Regions from separate parts of the Paenibacillus sp. D9 genome, predicted to be linked through region 1. Evidence: riboswitches for the same ligand, from Rfam matches in the RefSeq annotation. Region 1 holds a riboswitch; the other holds the start of a gene.
What was found. A riboswitch is a leader RNA that binds a small molecule or an ion and turns the genes downstream of it on or off. The one in region 1 is predicted to bind glycine.
Positions count from the first base shown of each region.

Region 2: another riboswitch for glycine. It lies ahead of gcvT (glycine cleavage system aminomethyltransferase GcvT); the one in region 1 lies ahead of sdaAB (L-serine ammonia-lyase, iron-sulfur-dependent subunit beta).

Region 1 covers NZ_JZEJ01000001.1:4,201,145-4,209,818, reverse strand. Annotated here, with positions in the region: gene VE23_RS18915 (carbohydrate ABC transporter permease) at 1-646, opposite strand, end outside; gene VE23_RS18910 (carbohydrate ABC transporter permease) at 643-1,605, opposite strand; gene VE23_RS18905 (ABC transporter substrate-binding protein) at 1,671-2,936, opposite strand; gene VE23_RS18900 (DUF3626 domain-containing protein) at 3,143-4,234, opposite strand; gene sdaAA (L-serine ammonia-lyase, iron-sulfur-dependent, subunit alpha) at 4,437-5,360, opposite strand; gene sdaAB (L-serine ammonia-lyase, iron-sulfur-dependent subunit beta) at 5,329-6,054, opposite strand; glycine riboswitch at 6,145-6,258, opposite strand; glycine riboswitch at 6,259-6,360, opposite strand; gene VE23_RS18880 (sigma factor) at 7,214-7,939, opposite strand; gene clpP (ATP-dependent Clp endopeptidase proteolytic subunit ClpP) at 8,122-8,674, shown strand, end outside.
Region 2 covers NZ_JZEJ01000001.1:2,566,038-2,574,711, forward strand. Annotated here, with positions in the region: gene VE23_RS25825 (carbohydrate-binding protein) at 1-1,044, opposite strand, end outside; gene VE23_RS11715 (DUF4188 domain-containing protein) at 1,159-1,668, opposite strand; gene VE23_RS11720 (TetR/AcrR family transcriptional regulator) at 1,814-2,350, opposite strand; gene VE23_RS11725 (DHA2 family efflux MFS transporter permease subunit) at 2,523-3,992, opposite strand; gene VE23_RS11730 (TetR/AcrR family transcriptional regulator) at 4,052-4,645, opposite strand; gene gcvH (glycine cleavage system protein GcvH) at 4,828-5,217, opposite strand; glycine riboswitch at 5,386-5,485, shown strand; gene gcvT (glycine cleavage system aminomethyltransferase GcvT) at 5,802-6,926, shown strand; gene gcvPA (aminomethyl-transferring glycine dehydrogenase subunit GcvPA) at 6,937-8,316, shown strand; gene gcvPB (aminomethyl-transferring glycine dehydrogenase subunit GcvPB) at 8,355-8,674, shown strand, end outside.

The sequences.
Region 1 (8,674 bases):
GGATGATCAGCGGCCACAGGTAGTCGTTCCACGCTCCGATGAAGGTGAAGGCGCCGAGGAAGGAAAGCGCGGGCCGCAATATCGGCAGGGCGACGTTCCAATAGAGGCGCAGGAAGCCGCAGCCGTCGATGCGGCCGGCATCCAGCAGCTCGGACGGCACCGATTCCTGTGCGTACTGCCGGATCCAGAAAATCCCGAACGCATTGGCCATTCCCGGAATGATCAGCGCCTTGAACGTGCCGACCCAGCCGAATTTGGCCATAATGACGAAGGAAGGCACGAGCGACAGCTGGGACGGCGCCATCATGGTCGCCAGCAGCAGGACGAACAGCATTTTTTTGCCCGGGAAATCGAACTTGGCGAACGTGAAGCCCGCAAGCGAATCGAAGAACAGCACCAGCAGGGTGCAGGCGGAGGCGACGAACAGCGTATTCCAGAACGCTCCGAAGAAATCGACGTTGTCGAACACCCGGCCGATGTTGTCGAGAAGCTGGGTGCCGAACCACAGCTTCGGCGGGAAGCTGTAAATATCCGATGTCGTGCGCGTCGCCATGACGAGCAGCCAGTAGAACGGGAAGATCGATATCAGCAGCCCGATGGCGAGGCCGATATGGAGCAGGACCGATTTGGTTCTCGTCGCCATCATTTCACCCCCTGCCCGCGGGTTGGCCCGCCTTGGACGAACAGCCCATTCACGATCGAGAAGATTGCGATCAGGACGAACATCCCCCAGCCGACGGCCGCGCCGTAGCCGAAGTAGTTATGGATGAACGCTTCGCGGTACAGGTACAGCACGATCGTGAGGCCTCCACCGCTGACCCCTCCGTCATTGCCCGCGAGCACCTGCGGCTCGGTAAAGATCTGCATGCCTCCGATGGTCGAGGTAATCAGCGTAAAAAGGATGATCGGCCTCAGGTTCGGAATCGTAATCCGGAAAAAGGATTGGACGGTCGAAGCCCCATCGATTTTGGCGGCTTCGTAGAGGACGCTCGGGATGCTTTGCAATCCGGCCAGGTAGATGATCGCGTTGTAGCCCGCCCAGCGCCAGATGACCATGACGGACACCGCGAGCTGGATGCCCCAGGTTTTGTTCAGCCATTCGATCGAGTTCAGGCCCATGAGGTTCAGGACATAGTTGAGCAGGCCGTAGTTGTTGGAAAAGATCGTGCCGAACACGATCGCCACCGCCACAAGCGAGGTGACGTTCGGCATGAAATAGCCGATCCGGTAGAAGGTCCGGAACCGGACGAATGAGGAATTGAGCAGGAACGCGACGGCCAGCGCGAGGAACAGCATCGGAACCGTCGAGTAAATCCAGATGAGCAGCGTGTTGCCGACCGCCCTCCAGAATTCGGGATCGGTCAGCATGAAGCGGTAATTGTTCACGCCGTTGTAGCTCATCCTCCCGATTCCATCCCACTTTTGGAAGGAAAGATACATGGAGAAGGCGATCGGGAACAAGCCGAAAATGGCGAACAAGATGTAAAAAGGCGATATGGCCAAGTATTCCTTCCGATGCCTCCATAGTCTCGAAGCCAAGCTGCCTTTGAGGCGCGGGGGTACGGGAGCACGGGCAGGCTCCGCGTTCAGCATGGGATTGCCCATTGAGGTGACCTCCTGTCAGCCATTGATCTTGGAAATGCACTCTGCACAGCGGGCAGCGGCCCGCATCAGCGCAGCAGTTCTTTTTTGATCCGGCTTATCGCGTCTTTCCAGGCTTTGTCGGGATTTTTGCCCTGCAGGGCGACGGAGGTCAGCTCACGGCCGACGATTCCGTTCACATTCGAATACTTGCCTCCGAAGTAGGCCGGCTTCACGTTGCGCGCGGATTCCGAGAAAATCTCGCCGGTCGCCTGATTGCCGAAGAAAGGCTCCTTCTCCTTCATGATAGGATCGTCCAGCGCTTTGGCGGCGGAAGGGAACAGATTGAGATTTTTATAGGACTGAATCTGATTGTCGGGATTTTGAAGGTAGCGGATGACTTCGAAGGCCTCTTGCGGGTATTTGCTCGTCTTCATGATGGCGAGGAAGGAGCCGCCGTTGTTGCCGTCTCCGCCCGGAGCCCGGGCGACTCTCCATTTGCCGCTCGTATCCGGCGCGGCCTCCTCCAGAACCTCCTTCATCCAGACGGCCCCGACGAAGGAGGCGATGCTGCTGTTGTTCATGGCTGCGCTCCATTCGCTCGTGAAGGCGTTTGCATTGCCAGACAGTTTCAATTGGGCGGCCTTGACGGCCAGATTCCAGGCGTTCTTCATCGAGGAGGCAGGCGTATCGCCGATGAATTCGTCCTCCTTGGAGAAATAAATGCGGTCGGATTGGGCATTGGCCTGGGTGTAGACGTTGTTGACGTTGTCGAGCATCTTGACCTTGCCGGCAAAATGATCCTGAAGCTTCTTGCCTGCGTCGAGATAGCTCTCCCACGTTCCGAGCTGCTTATGCACGTCTTCCGGATCCGACGGGAGGCCGGCTTCCCGGAACAGATCGGCCCGATAGAACAGAGCGGTCGGCCCCGTATCGATCGGCAGGGCGATCATCGTTCCTTCCGGCGTGACGCCGAAATTCCATTTCCAGTCGAGGAAATCCGGCTCGATCTCCTTGGCTCCGAGGTCGTACAGATCGTAGAAGCGGTCTGAGCTGACGAACAGCTCGGACACCCAATCGTTGAAAGCGACGATATCGGGTCCTGCGGAGCCGGCGGCGAGCGTCGTTTTCAGCTTGGACTTGAAGTCGCCTCCGATTTTCTGCGCGTTGATGCGGATGCCCGGGAACTTCTGCTCGACGGACTTGATGAGGCCGTCGTCGAGGCTTCGGTTCCAATACCAGAGTGTAAGCGTTTTCGTTTTCTCGGTTGGAGAAGTGCTGCCGCAGCCTGCGGCGATCATGGCAAGAATCAGCATGCATAAGCCGACCATTCTGGTTTTGACCACTTCCGCCATTCCTCCTGACTTGTGGACTGCCTCGGCGCGGCTGCGGCCGCAGCCGCGTCGCGCCCCATTCGCCTAACCGTACTATTTTATTCCGGCCTCCGCAGAATTTGCGCACAAAACGGATTTCCTTTCCATACCCATCTCCAGACATTTTGAAACCGTAATCGGCGGAAATAGGCTCCTCAATGATACCTCTCGCATTTTTTGATATCGGCTCATTCCGGCGTGCGCCGAGGATGCCCGTACTGCACGAGCACATGCCATAGCTGCTTCAGCTCCTGCAGAACTGCCGGGTAGTCGCCCCTGCCGCTCCATGCGGCCGGATTCCGCTTCAAATCCATGGCCGCACAGCCGATCTGGAAGGCATCGATCTCTCCGTTGCGAGCGATCCTCCGGGCAAGGGAAGGCATGGAAGGCCCTCTAAAATCGGTCGGAACCTCGTCCGCCTTCAGGAAAAAGCCCATATGCCAGTACAAGCGGATGGAATACCGGCGGCAAATGAGTTCTAAAAGCTTTCCGGTCCCGGTGCCCTTGAAGCACGGATCCGCGACAAGCAGCTCCACATCCTCTTCCAGCGAAAGGCCCCCGTGGATTTGCGCCTCAATATAGTGGTCGAGATTTCGTACCGATTCTCCCCCGATATCGCCGGCGAACGGCTTCTCAAGCCTGTCGATTGTAGGGCCGAGCAGCTTTTGGACCGTCAGCTCACGTTCGCCGATCGCAAACCCGCCGTAATGCGCATCCTTCAGGAGGGCAGCCGCAACGAGGCCGAACTCCTCGAAAGTACCCTTCTCCCTGCGCTCCAGATGGGAATCCAAATAAGTGAACGTACAGCGCCTGGAGACAGCCGGAGAGAGCAGAAAGTAGCAGGAGCCGAATCGCGGAGCGGGACCTTCCGGATGCTGCATGACATTCAGAGCCCCATACTTGGGCCGCTCGCTGTTGGCCGCGCCGCCGGTCTGATAAGCGCCGCCAAACATCCTCTCCTCCCAGATGTCGCGTTCCCCGCCGGGATACGCCGACACGCTTCCGCTCGAGAGCATGGTTTCGAACTGGCTTTTGTATTCCCCCTGTTCGAGCAGCGCTTCAGCCACGCTTTTCATGCTGTGGTCCGGCCGGTCGGGATGGAAATGGAGCGCGACCGGGGCATGGGCCTGCAGCTTCGCAACCGCCTCATCCAACGAGGCCCGGCCGATGCCAGTCAGACGAAGGACATCGCCGATGGCTTGGTCCGCCTCGCTCTTTCGGCTTCTGGCATAAGCGGCGACATGCTCCAAAGCTTTCCGCTGGGACAGCGTCAATTCCACGGGCATGACGATTCCTCCTTTCAGCAGGGTCTACCTCTTCTCCCTCGCCGCTTGAATCTCCTTCCGCGCATATGCCGAATTAGCGGCATACTGACGGCCTATCGGCACGGCATGATGCCAAGCCTGACGGCGGTTCCTGGGTTCCAGCCTCAATTCAGCGCGCAAAAAAGCCCCTGCGAGGGGGCCTTGAATCCGATATCGGTCAAGCTTCCGCATTGCCGCGCTCATCCTCCGCTTTGCGCAGAGGACGGCCTTTCTTGCGCAGCTCGCTCATGAGCTTCTTGCCGGTCGGCGTCTGCGCCAGCCCGCCGCCTGCAGTCTCGCGGTGCTTCTCCGGCATCGCAGCGCCGACCTCCAGCATCACCTGCACGACCTCGTCGGAAGGAATGACGCTCCGCACGCCGGCAAGCGCCATATCGGCGGCCGCCAGCGCCGTGACGGCGCCGAAGCCGTTGCGCACGATGCACGGAATCTCCACCAGCCCGCCGACCGGATCGCAGATCAGGCCGAGCGAGTTTTTAAGCGCGAGTCCGACTGCGTGTACAGCCTGCTCCGGCTTGCCGCCGCGCAGCTCCGCAAGCGCTCCGGCCGCCATGCCGATCGCGGAGCCGACCTCCGCCTGGCAGCCGCCCTCCGCTCCGGATACGAAGGAGTTGTTCGCGATGACGTAGCCGATCGCGCCGGCTGCGAACAAGCCGTAGGTCATCTCGTCGTCGCTCCAGCCGAAGCGCTCCTGCGTGCTGACGAAGACGCCGGGAATGATGCCGCAGGAGCCTGCCGTCGGAGTCGCCACAATGCGGCCCATGGAAGCATTCACCTCCGACACGGCCAGCGCATACGCCATGGCGCGCCCCGCATCGCCGCCGAGGCTCGGCTCTCCGGCCGCGTTGTAAGCCGCGACCCGCTGGGCGTCGAGCCCGGTCAAGCCGCTGCGGGATGTCGTGTCCCGCGTCAGGCCGTTATGGACGGCATCCTTCATGATGCCGTAATAGTCCTTCATCGCCGCGAATTCCGCCTCGGGCTCGCGGCCCGATTCGCGCGACTGCTGCTCCAGCATGAGACGGCCGATGCTCAGGCCGCTTTCGCTGCAGCGCTCACTCAGTTCCTTCAGCGTCCGGAAGTTCATCGTCGTTCCCCCTGTCATCGTTCAAGTCCATATAATCCGTCTGAAGCACATGCGGCATTCGGCCGATCCGCTCCATCAGTCCCGCTTGCACCGGAGCATCCAGCTCCACCACGGCCAGCGCCTCTCCCTGGCGCTCCATGCGGCTGAGCGACAGCCCGCCGATGTTGAGCCCTTCCTCCTGCAGCGCCGCCGAGAGCGCCGCGATGACGCCCGGCTGGTCCCGGTGCCGGATGAGCAGCGTCGGGTAGGAGCAGCTGAATTTCACTGCGAAGCCGTTCACCTCCACAACCTCCACGTTGCCTCCGCCGATCGAAGTGCCGAGCAGAGACAGCTTGCGACCTCCGTCCGCAGCGGTCAGATCGAGCCGGACCGTGTTGGGATGGGGGAACAGCCCTTTCCCCTCCTGGAATACCAGGTCCATGCCAGCCTCCTCGGCCAGCTCGACCGAGTCGGGCAGACGCGGGTCATCCGTATGGAAGCCCATGAGCCCGCCTGTGACGGCTGTATCCGTGCCATGTCCTTGATAGGTGGCCGCGAAGGAGCCGAAAAAAGAAATTTTCGCTTCCTGCGGCATTTCTCCCAGCAGCCTGCGCCCCGCAAGCCCGATTCGCGCCGCCCCCGCCGTATGGGAGCTGGAAGGTCCGACCATGGCCGGGCCGATAATGGAAAACACGTCTTTGAACCGCACAGCCATTCTCCTTCGTCTTGAGTGTTGTAAAGGCCGAAAAAAGGGACAGAGCAGAAGAATGCGCCGAAAGAAGGGCGTGCCGCCCATTCCCAGCGATTCTTCCGCTCTGTCCTTTGTACCTGAGAGTTGCCTCGCTTCCCGCTCCGCGAGTTTCCCCTTGGGTGATTCCATGCGCGCCTGTGCGCGGCCACGGAATTCTCTCCAGAGATGCGTCCGGCAAAGGTCCTTTTGCCTGAGAGATTCACCCTGTCCCCAGGGCTTACTCCTTCGGCGCCGCCCCGTGTTACAGGTAGTCTCTCCCGCTGCCTTCATCCGCTCTATTCAATTAATGGATTTCGTCAGATTGCAAACGTTATCTACACTCATTATATGCAGGAGCGCGGCCATCTTCAACCTGCAGTCCGCGGGCAGGATGACCGACGGGAGCAATGATGCGAAAAGGCGGTCATGGAGCTGCACGGGACCGGCCATAGCGAAGATCGAGCAATGGCACGCTGCACGGAGCCGGCTCTGCTTGCACGCTGGGCGGTGCATGCTGCAGGGAGCCGGCTCTGCTTGCCGACTGCCGATCCATGCTGCATAGCCGTCCGTGCGATTATCGGCATGGAGCCGGCTCTGCTTGCACGCTGGGCGGTGCATGCTGCTGGAAGCCGGCTCTGCTTGCCGACTGTCTTTTTAACAGCATCTTCTTCCGTATCGGACATACGATCCGCTATTTCAACTTAAATGCCCGTTCAAAAAAATTTAACGGACATAGGATACCTTATTTTAGTGAAAACACCTCGAAACGGGCTGTTTTCCCACAAATAGCGGATCGTATGTCCGATAGCTCGGCGAAATCGGCAATAATTTCTAAATAACGGATCGTATGTCCGATACCGCCGCCTGACAACGCCGAATCCGAGTCAAGGACTGGACTGCCGCCGAGAAGCGCCCTTCCACGACAAAAAAACCGATAGACAGTCCAAATAAGCTCATAGACAGTCCAAGCAACCGGATAAGCCGTTCAAACAAGTCTACACACAGCCAAAACAGGCCGCAACCCGTCTCGGTTACGGCCTCCTTGCGTGCTTATCCCTTCTTTTCTGGCTGCTTGGATTCGACCCGAAGCTCAGTGTGGATACAGTCAAATCCAGCGTGAAAACGGCAGCTAGCCGAGACCAGCTCATCCCGCCATGCCGTACGACGCCCAGCCGCCGGCGGAGGCGTAGAGTCCGCTTCCGCCCAGCATCGCCTGCGGTCCCCGATGAACTGCGGCGGCATGGGCGCTTGCGCCAATGATGCCGACCGCCACGGCCGGCTCCAGCACATCCTGCTCGGCGAGAGCCGCGATGGCGGCCGCATCGCCCGTGCGGACCGCGGCCGCCAGACCGCGCAGACGCGCCAGGAGCGCTTCGTCGGACGGCTCCCGCAGGCCGCCGGCTTGCAGATCGCGCCTGACGACGTCAAGCGAACGCCGGGCTCGGTGGAAGGCGGCCTTAACCGCGCCTTCCGTCGTCAGGAGAAGCTCCGCCGTCTCCCGGATGGAACGGTCCATGACCTCGCGCAGCAGCCATACCGACAGCTGCAGCGGAGACAGCCTGAGCTCCAACGGGCGCAGAAGCTCCTCCAGCTCCCAGCTCGCCGCCGGCTGGACGGCCCCCGCCTCCTCCCGCTCGGGCATAGTCCGACGGCGGAGAGCTTCCCTGCGCAAATGGTCCGTCCACAGGTTCCGGGCGATGCGCAGCAGCAGCGCCAGGCGATTGGCATGCTCCCGCCAGATCGGGGCTGCGAGCGCCCTGCACCAGGCCGACTGCTCCAGATCCTCCGCTTCCCAGGCGCTGCGGGTCAGCGCCAGGCAATACCTTCTCAGCGCCGCGCGCTCTTCCTCCAGCTCCAGCCCCGTCTCCATCGGCGGCATCCCCTTTCAATTCGCATAGTTATTCTGACCGGTAAACGAATGATCCTGCCAAAAGGATACGAAAGGCAGAGGAATTTCTTTTCCGCGATTCAGCCGTATCCTTTCCCTACCCGTCATCCGTTTACCAGTGGCAAAACCATTCCGACCCATCCAGCGAAGGAGGATGACGACCTGTGACCCATATCCCTTATGTCGTGGAGCAGACCAACAAGGGGGAACGCTCCTATGATATTTATTCCCGGCTGCTGAAAGACCGCATCGTATTCATCGGCACGGCGATCGAGGACAATATGGCCAACGCGGTCATCGCGCAGCTGCTGTTCCTGGCCGCCGACGATCCCGACAAGGACATTCATATGTACATCAACAGCCCGGGCGGCTCCACGAGCGCCGGCCTCGCCATCTACGACACGATGCAGTTCGTGAAGCCGGATGTCCGGACGCTCTGCACCGGCACGGCCTTTTCCATGGCGGCCTGGCTCCTGCTCGCGGGAACCAAGGGCAAGCGGGGAGCTCTGCCGAACAGCGAGGTCATGCTCCATCAGCCTTCCGGAGGAGCGCAGGGCCAGGCCAGCGATATCGCCATTTCCGCCACGCGCATCCTGAAGTTGAGGGACAAGATGAACCGGATCGCAGCGGAGCGCACGGGCCAGCCGCTGGAGCGCATCGAGCGGGATACGGACCGCGACACGTTCCTGTCCGCCGAAGAGGCGCAGGAATACGGAA
Region 2 (8,674 bases), 1.6 Mb from region 1:
GATGCCCGTTCCGTCGAAGCTGCAGTTCTCGACGACCGTGCGCAGCGTCCGTTCCTTGATGTCCACATGCTCGGCGCGAACGTTGGGACCGAAGCGGACGCCGGAGATGACGGTATCATAGACGGCCTGATTGTAGCTGGCTCCCTCCGCAGAGCCGACATAGACGCCTTCGCCGTAACCGGCCCCCGTCACACCGGTATCGTGGATCCACGAATCCTCGATGCGGCCGCGCGAGCTGCCGTCACGGAAGTGAACGCCCTCGTAGCCGATGTTGTACACTTCCACGCGCGTAATCAAGGAATCGTTGGACTGATCGAGAATGATGCCTTTTTGCGCATTGGTGAATTTAAGGCTGCTGACGATCCAGCGGTTCCCTTTGATGTTCAGCGCATATCCCGAACCGGCGGAGTAGCCGGACAGGATCGCCGGATTCGAGGCGTCGGCGCTCGTCAGGACGATCGGATTGGCGGCCGTCCCCTGCGAACCGCTGGAGAAGGACCCCGTGTACGTGCCCGCCGCAAGCTCGATGCGGTCTCCGGCTGCCGCATTTTTAAGCGCGCTGCTGAGACAGGACGAAGCGCTGCAGGAAATCGTGCGCAGCGGGACCGGAGTCGCCGCTCCGGCTCCTGGGGCCTCCGTCGGCCGGACGGTAGAGGTCGGAGACGGGGTCGCGGAAGGAGATGCGGTCGGAATCGAAGTGGAAGATGGGATCGGAGACGGAGATGGAGATGGAGATGGAGTCGAGGTCGGCGAGGCGGTCGGGCTTGCCGTCGGCGATGGGGCAGCGGCGATCGGCCTCCAAAGGGCGGGCACGTTCGGCGGTTCCCAGCCCGCTGTCGACGTGTGGCCCTGCAGGCATTCATAGCGCCCTCCTGCGTACGTCACGGTCGCCTTGGCCGCATAGGCTGCGCCCGGCGCCCAGGCTGAATCCTCGGCGTACACCCGCGGGCCTGCCGGATACAAGGCAGCCATCAGCAGAGCCAGCATCAGGCTCCAGATTTTCAGGCTGTCAAGCTTTCCTCTTCTGGGGTCGACCTTCTTCATCAATCATCATCCTTTCTCTTACGGGATGACTATATCTTTGAAAATAGCGGTCGGCCGGGCAAGTGCTGGAAGGCCCATACCAGCGCCTGCCGCAGAAATTTCCCCCTGTCCCCTTCAGTCATGAGGGTTGGGAGGGGACGGCACGGCTGGAGCGGAATCTCCGCCCATTCTGCGGCGCGACGTCTCCTTGCGGCCGGTAGCGGGGACATGCCTGCCCGCCTTGGCGAGTCCCATCACCGGCATGTTTCCATAGACCGCTTCATGGCTTCCGGGCTGAATCACATACGTTTCATGGAAGATGCCGACCGACCCGTCCGTTCCAACGGAACGGTTGAATTTCTTCCAAGCCTCCAGATGCATGCCGCCCCGCGCATAGCGCTCCAGCTGGTCGTAGGATCTCCAGTACTGCAGCAGCACAGGGCCGCGCGCGCCCAAGTACATCTCATGGCTGATGAAGCCCATATCCGGATTGCCGTAAAGCTCCCGCATCATCGGCCCCATCGAGCGGACTACCGGCAGCCACTTGTGTACGGCCAGCAGCTTGTTGATCCTCATTCCAATGACGAACACAACGAATGTGCCGTCCATTTCCGCGGTGAACCTTCCCGATATCGCTTTAGCCATTCCTTCCACTCTCCTTTTTATTTATCAGTCAATAAATTATCGGGGGTAAAAAAGGCCGCTCCTTCAGCGGCATTTCTCATTCCCGGAACCAACTTTGCTGTACATTTCCTCCATCCTCAACGTGCTTCGGGAGCTGCGGCCAAGCTTAGCAATCCAAGCTCTCCTCCCAAGGCAGCAGCTGTTTCAGTCCTGTCAGCTCGGACAAGGCGATGGCCAGCCCGAGACCGATGAACTGGGTCGCGCGGAAACCCGGGAACTCCAGGCCTGCCCGTTCGAAACGGAGCTTCAAGCCGGCATGAATGGAGGCAAACTCCTCCTGGACATACTGGCGGATGCCCGGCTCCGGTATGGAGTGGGCCGTCATGCAGAGCAGCACCTCGATGCGGAAGCCGCCCTCCAGCAGCTCCCGGAACGCATGGCCCATCGCCTGCTCGAGCTCGCCGGGAGGCGCCTGAACCGCCTCGAACGCTCCGCGGATCTGCTGTGCAGCCCTCTGCAGGACGGACATGTAAAGAGCTTCCTTCGTCCGGAAAAAATGAAAGACGTACGGCTGGGTAACGCCGACCGCGGAAGCCACATCCGCCGTTGTTGTTTTGTAATATCCTTTTTCGGCAAACAGCGCGGCGGCAGCGCTTGAAATCTGCTCTCTGCGTCCTGCTGCCTGTTCCTCTCTCGATGTCATGAGATCCTATACCTTCCCTGTATCCGCCATTTATTAATCCATAAATAAAATAACTTCCCCCATCCATTCTGTCAATCCATCCAGGAAAAAAAATCCTGCGCTCCAAGGAGCGCAGGAGAACACTCGCGCGTCTCCGCGCGGGGTGCAAGGGCAGAACGAATGTCGGGTCGGATCAATGTCCGGCGTGATGGACTTGCTCCTGCTTCCCGACTTTCACCCGCTTGATGAACAGGGCGCATACAAAGCCAAGCACGGCAAATATCATGACGAACAGGAAAGCATTTTGAACTCCCTGGGTCATGGCCGCAGGAACGGTCGACAGATCCGCAGGCGAATGCTTGCCGTCGGCATAATAAGCCTTGCTGCCCGCCGTCATGATGCTGATAGCGAGCGCTGTGCCGATCGCACCCGCAACCTGCTGCAAGGTGTTCATGATCGCCGTTCCGTCCGGATAGAGCTCCCGCGGCAGCTGGTTCAGCCCGTTGGTTTGGGCCGGCATCATGATCATGGAAATGCCGATCATCAGAAGGCTGTGCAGGAGGATGATCTCGCCTTTGGACGTGCCCGTATTGATGCCCGTCAGCAGCCAAAGCACGACGAACACCAGCACCAGACCAGGCAATACGAGCCAGCGGGGGCCGTATTTATCGAACAGCCTGCCCATGATCGGAGACATGACGCCGTTGATCAGTCCGCCGGGAAGCAGCAGCAGCCCCGCCGCGAGCGGCAGCAGGCCGATGCCGGCCTGCAAATACAAAGGCAGCAGAATGACAGTGGAAAGAATGATCATCATCCCGATGAAGATCATCAGCGTGCCGAGCGTGAACATCGGGAAGCGGAATGCCCTCAGATTCATCATCGGCTGCTTCATCCGCAGCTGGCGGACGGTGAACAGGATCAAGGCGACGATGCCGACGGCGATTCCGATAATGACTTTCGGGCTGCTCCAGCCATGGTCGCCTTCTCCTGCGCTGCTGAAGCCGTAGACGACGCCTCCGAAGCCGAAGCTGGAGAGCGCGATCGAATAGATATCGATCCGCGGACGGGCAAGCTCGGAGACGTTTTTCATGAACATCAGGCCGAACAGAAGCGCGACGACCAGAAGCGGCAGCGCCGTCCAGAATATCGTCCTCCAGCTGGCATACTCGAGGAACAGGCCGGCAATGGCAGGGCCGACCGCCGGAGCGAACATGATGACAAGCCCCATCATGCCCATCGCCGCTCCACGCTTGTGCGGCGGAAAGATAACCAGTACCGTGTTGAACATCAGCGGAATGAGGAGGCCGGTGCCGACCGCCTGGACAAGCCTTGCAATGAACAGGAAAGCGAAGCTCGGCGCGCTCGCCGCGATCAGCGTGCCGGCAATCGAGAAGACGAGCGATGCGGCGAACAGCTGCCGCGTCGTGAACCATTGGAGCAGCAAGCCCGAGATCGGCACGAGAATCGCCAGCACGAGCAAAAATCCGGTCGTAAGCCACTGAATCGTGGCAGGCTCGACGTTGAACGTGCTCATCAGCTCATTCAGCGCGATATTGAGTGCCGTTTCGCTGAACATCCCGATGAATCCGGCAAGCAGCAAAGCGGTCATAATCGGAACAACCTTGAAGGAAGCTCCTTCTTGAGGAGCAGCGGCTGCTTCCATTGTTTTTTCCATCTGGTTTCCCTCCTGGGACGGGGGTTTTCCCCGTCCTTTGTCTCTTTTTAGTTTCCGACCCCTCCATCGGTTCCATTCACTAGCACAGGCATGAATTCCTCCACAAGCCGGAACGGCCGGGTGTCCTTGTTCGTCATCGCGAGAATGACGGCGCCCTCCAGCATGGAAATGATCAGAATCGCCGATTTGACGGCAGATTCAGGGTCCAGGCCTCCTTGCCGCAGAGCCGCTTCCAGGCTTCCCTGCCATTCGGAGAATACCGTCTGGCATGCCTGCCTCAGCCCGTCGCTGATGCCGCTTGTCTCCACGAACATCCAGAAGCTGAACGGGATGCATTCGGCGAAATCATTCGCTCCGGCGCTTTCCGTAATTCCCCGCACAAAAGCCTGGAGAGCCTTGGATACGGAAGGCTCGCTCTCCATGCAGCTCCGCAGCGAATCCAGCACGGCGCGCTTGGACAGAGAAATGCATTCCATGGCGAGCTGCTCCTTGCCCTCAGGAAAAAAGTGGTACAGCGAGCCTTTGGGCGCCTTGCTTTCCTTGACGATCTGGCTCAGTCCGGTGGCATGATAGCCTTGCAGCAGGAACAAGCGGGAAGCCGTCTCGACGATCCGATCCCGGGTATGATTGCGGTCGACCATAGGAGCTCCTTTCGAATTAGAACGATCGGTCTAGTCAATGAAACCATAAAAAAAGGCATCCGGTCAACGGACCGGATGCCTTTAGCCAAATCTTTGCCGAGCCGCCCATGGGAAAAAGCGGACATCCGCAAGCGCGAAAAGGAGAGTGCGGAGTCGCACCCTCCTCCGCTGCACATGGGAGCCTAATCCGTCAGCTTGGCGTAAGCTTCCGCGTCCAGCAGCGCCGCTACAGCCGCCTTGGCGTCGGCGCCCGTGTCGATCTCGATCATCCAGCCGCCGGCAAAAGGATCGTTGTTGACGAGCTCCGGCGAATCGCCCAGCTCCTCGTTGACCCGGACGACCGTTCCGCTGACGGGGGAATACAGGTCGGACACCGTTTTGACGGACTCGATCGTCCCGAGAGGTTGTCCCGCTTCAACGCTGTCTCCAGCCTGCGGCAGCTCGACGAACACGATGTCCCCGAGCTGATGCTGGGCATGGTCCGTAATGCCGATCCGAACAATCGTCTCTCCAGCCGCTTCCGCCCACTCATGCTCCTCCGTATAGCCCAATCCTGCGCGAATCTCACTCACTGGACGCTCATCCTTTCCCATCATGGCCTGGTTTGGCAATCTATGCGCAAAGCGTAAACGATATCGGGCGGCTGTGTCAACATAACTCACTCGGCATGTCTTTTAGTCCGAAATTCTGTTGACACAGGGTTGTCCCATCTGTAAAACTGGTTGTAACTGAATATGCGGATGAACGCAACGGGAGAGATCGCCGGTACATGAAGCGGCGCCGAAGGAGTAACCCTGCCCGGCAGGGGAATCTCTCAGGCAGAAGGACCTTTGCGGGACGCGCCTCTGGAGAGAACGGAAGCTTGCGGCCCCGCCGCTTTGCCGACGTCACCAAAGGGGAAACCTGCGGAGACGAATGCGCAGGGTAACTCTCAGGTACCAAGGACAGAGCATGGATGACACGTTCAGCATGGCTGCGGATTTTTTGCAGCCGGCGGGCGTCGTTTTCCTGCGCTGTCCTTTTTGCTTTTCTCCCTTTCATTATGCACCAAGGACGGCTTCTTCATCAGTCGGGCGTTGAAGGCTCGCAAGGCGAAGATGAACAATCAGCGAACAGGCTAGACTTTCGAGTACGAGCATACAAAGGGAGGACTACCATGGCCAATCTGCGCACGACCCCGCTCCATTCCCTCTACAAGGAATACGGCGAAGCCCGCTGCATCGACTTCGGCGGCTGGGATCTGCCGGTTCAGTTCACCGGCATACTGAAGGAGCATGAGGCTGTCCGGCAGCGCGCCGGGCTGTTCGACGTATCCCATATGGGAGAGTTCCTCGTCACCGGCAAGTTCGCCGGCGATTTCCTGCAGCGCGTGACGACCAACGACGTGTCCAGGCTGAAAGACGGCTCCGCCCAATATACGCTCATGTGCTATCCGGACGGAGGCGTCGTCGACGATCTGCTCGTCTACCGGATCAGCGAGGACCAGTACATGCTTGTCGTCAACGCGTCCAACATCGGCAAGGATCTCGATTGGCTGCGGGAGCATCTGATCGGGGACGTGACGGTGGAGGACCGCTCCGACGACACAGCGCTGATCGCTCTGCAGGGTCCTCTCGCAGGTGAGATTCTGGACCGCTGCACGGAGGCCGATTGGAGCGGGCTGAAGCCGTTCGAGTTTCTGCCGAAGGCGGCCGTATGCGGCGTCGAGCTGCTGCTCTCCCGTACCGGCTACACCGGGGAGGACGGCTTCGAGCTGTACGCGCCGGCTCCCGACGCGGCCAGGCTGTGGCGCGCGCTGATGGAAGCCGGAGCTCCGTTCGGCCTCGAGGCCGCCGGTCTCGGCGCGCGCGATACGCTGCGCTTCGAGGCGAGGCTGCCGCTGTACGGCCAGGAGCTGTCGGCCGATATATCCCCTCTGGAAGCCGGACTCGGATTTTTCGTGAAGCTGGATGCGGGCGACTTCATCGGCCGCGACGCGCTGGCAGCGCAGAAGGAAGCCGGCGTGCCCCGCAAGCTTGTCGGCATCGAGCTGCTGGAGCGGGGCATCCCGCGCTCCCATTACCAGGTCTATGCCGGAGAGCGGCTGATCGGCGAAGTGACATCGGGCACCCAGTCGCCGACGCTCAAGCGCAATCTCGGACTCGCGCTGATCCTGGCCGAGTATGCCGCTGTCGGCACCGAGGTCGAGGTCGACATCCGCGGCAAACGGTTGAAGGCCGCTGTCGTCAAAGCCCCTTTCTACAAACGAAACGCGGCATCGCCCGCATCAGCCAAGGAGTGACAAACCCTTCATGACGACCCAGCATCGCTATATCCCCATGACCGAGCAGGACCAGCAGGAAATGCTGCAGACGATCGCCGCGGCCACCCTGGAAGACCTGTTCCGCGACATTCCGCAATCGATCCGCTACAAGGGCACGCTGCCAATGTCAGGCGCGCTCGACGAATGGGCTCTCCTCCGCCATCTGAAGGAGCTGGCCGGCCGCAACGCCGATCATGAAACGACGACGAGCTTCCTTGGCGCCGGTCTCTACGACCACCATATTCCCGTCGTCATCAACCATATGATCTCCCGCTCGGAATTCTATACCGCCTATACTCCTTATCAGCCGGAAATCAGCCAAGGCGAGCTGCAGGCGATCTTCGAGTTCCAGTCCTACATCTGCGAGCTGACCGGCATGGCTGTCGCCAACGCCAGCATGTACGACGGCGCGACCGCCTTGTCCGAGGCGGCGGCTCTTGCCTCCGCCCACACCCGCCGCAAGCGCATCGTCGTCTCCCGCGCCGTGCATCCGGAAGCGCGCGAGATTCTGCGCACGAGCGCACGCGGCCTCGGGCTTGAGCTCGTCGAAGTCGGCTTCAAAGGCGGCGTCACCGACCTGGAAGCGCTCCGCTCCGCCGTCGCTGGCGGCGAGACTGCCGCCGTGCTCGTGCAGTCGCCGAATTTCTTCGGCTGCATCGAGGATCTGGCGGCGATCGAGCCGATCATCCACGAGGCCAAGGGGCTGCTCGTCGTGAGCAGCAACCCGCTCTCCCTCGGCTTGCTGGAGTCCCCCGGAGCGCTAGGCGCCGACATCGTCGTCGGCGATGCCCAGCCGCTCGGCATCCCTTCCTCCCTCGGCGGACCGACCTGCGGATTTTTCTCGGTGGCCGAGCCGCTCATGCGCCGCATGCCGGGACGCATCGTCGGCCAGACCAACGATCTGGACGGCAAGCGCGGCTTCGTGCTGACGCTGCAAGCCCGCGAGCAGCATATCCGCCGCGAGAAGGCGACATCCAACATCTGCTCGAACCAGGCGCTGCTCGCCCTGTGCGCTTCCATCTATCTCAGCGTGATGGGCAAGCAGGGCATCCGCGAAGCCGCCGAGCTCAATATCCGCAAATCGCATTACGCGTCCAAGAGACTCGGTTCGGTGGAAGGAATCGGCCTGCCGTTCGGCTCCGCTCCTTTCTTCAATGAATTCGTGGTTTCGCTGCCGGAAGGCGCATCGGCCAAGGAGCTGAACAGCAAGCTGCTCGCCGAGGGCTTCCTCGGCGGCTTCGATCTCGGCTCCGCCTACCCGGAGCTTGAGGGCCATATGCTCGTCGCCGTAACGGAGAAGCGCACGAAGGAAGAGATCGACGCATTCGCCGCCGCACTGGGCGGCCTGACGAAGGAGGCGCGCGCATGAGCAGCCATGAACAACTGAAGAGCGCCGGAATCATCGACGTGAAACCGGAGAAAGCGCTCATTTTCGAGATGAGCCGTGAAGGCCGCAAAGCCTACTCCCTTCCCGTCTGCGACGTGCCTGATGAGGAAGGGCTCGAAGAACTGATTCCTTCCTCCCTGCTCCGCAAGCATCCGGCTTCCTTGCCGGAAGTGTACGAGGTGGACGTCATCCGCCATTACACCGAGCTGTCCCGCCGCAACTTCGGCGTCGACAACGGCTTCTACCCGCTCGGCTCCTGCACGATGAAATACAATCCGAAAATCAACGAGGATGCGGCGCGGCTGAACGGCTTCGCCCGCATCCATCCTTACCAGCCGGA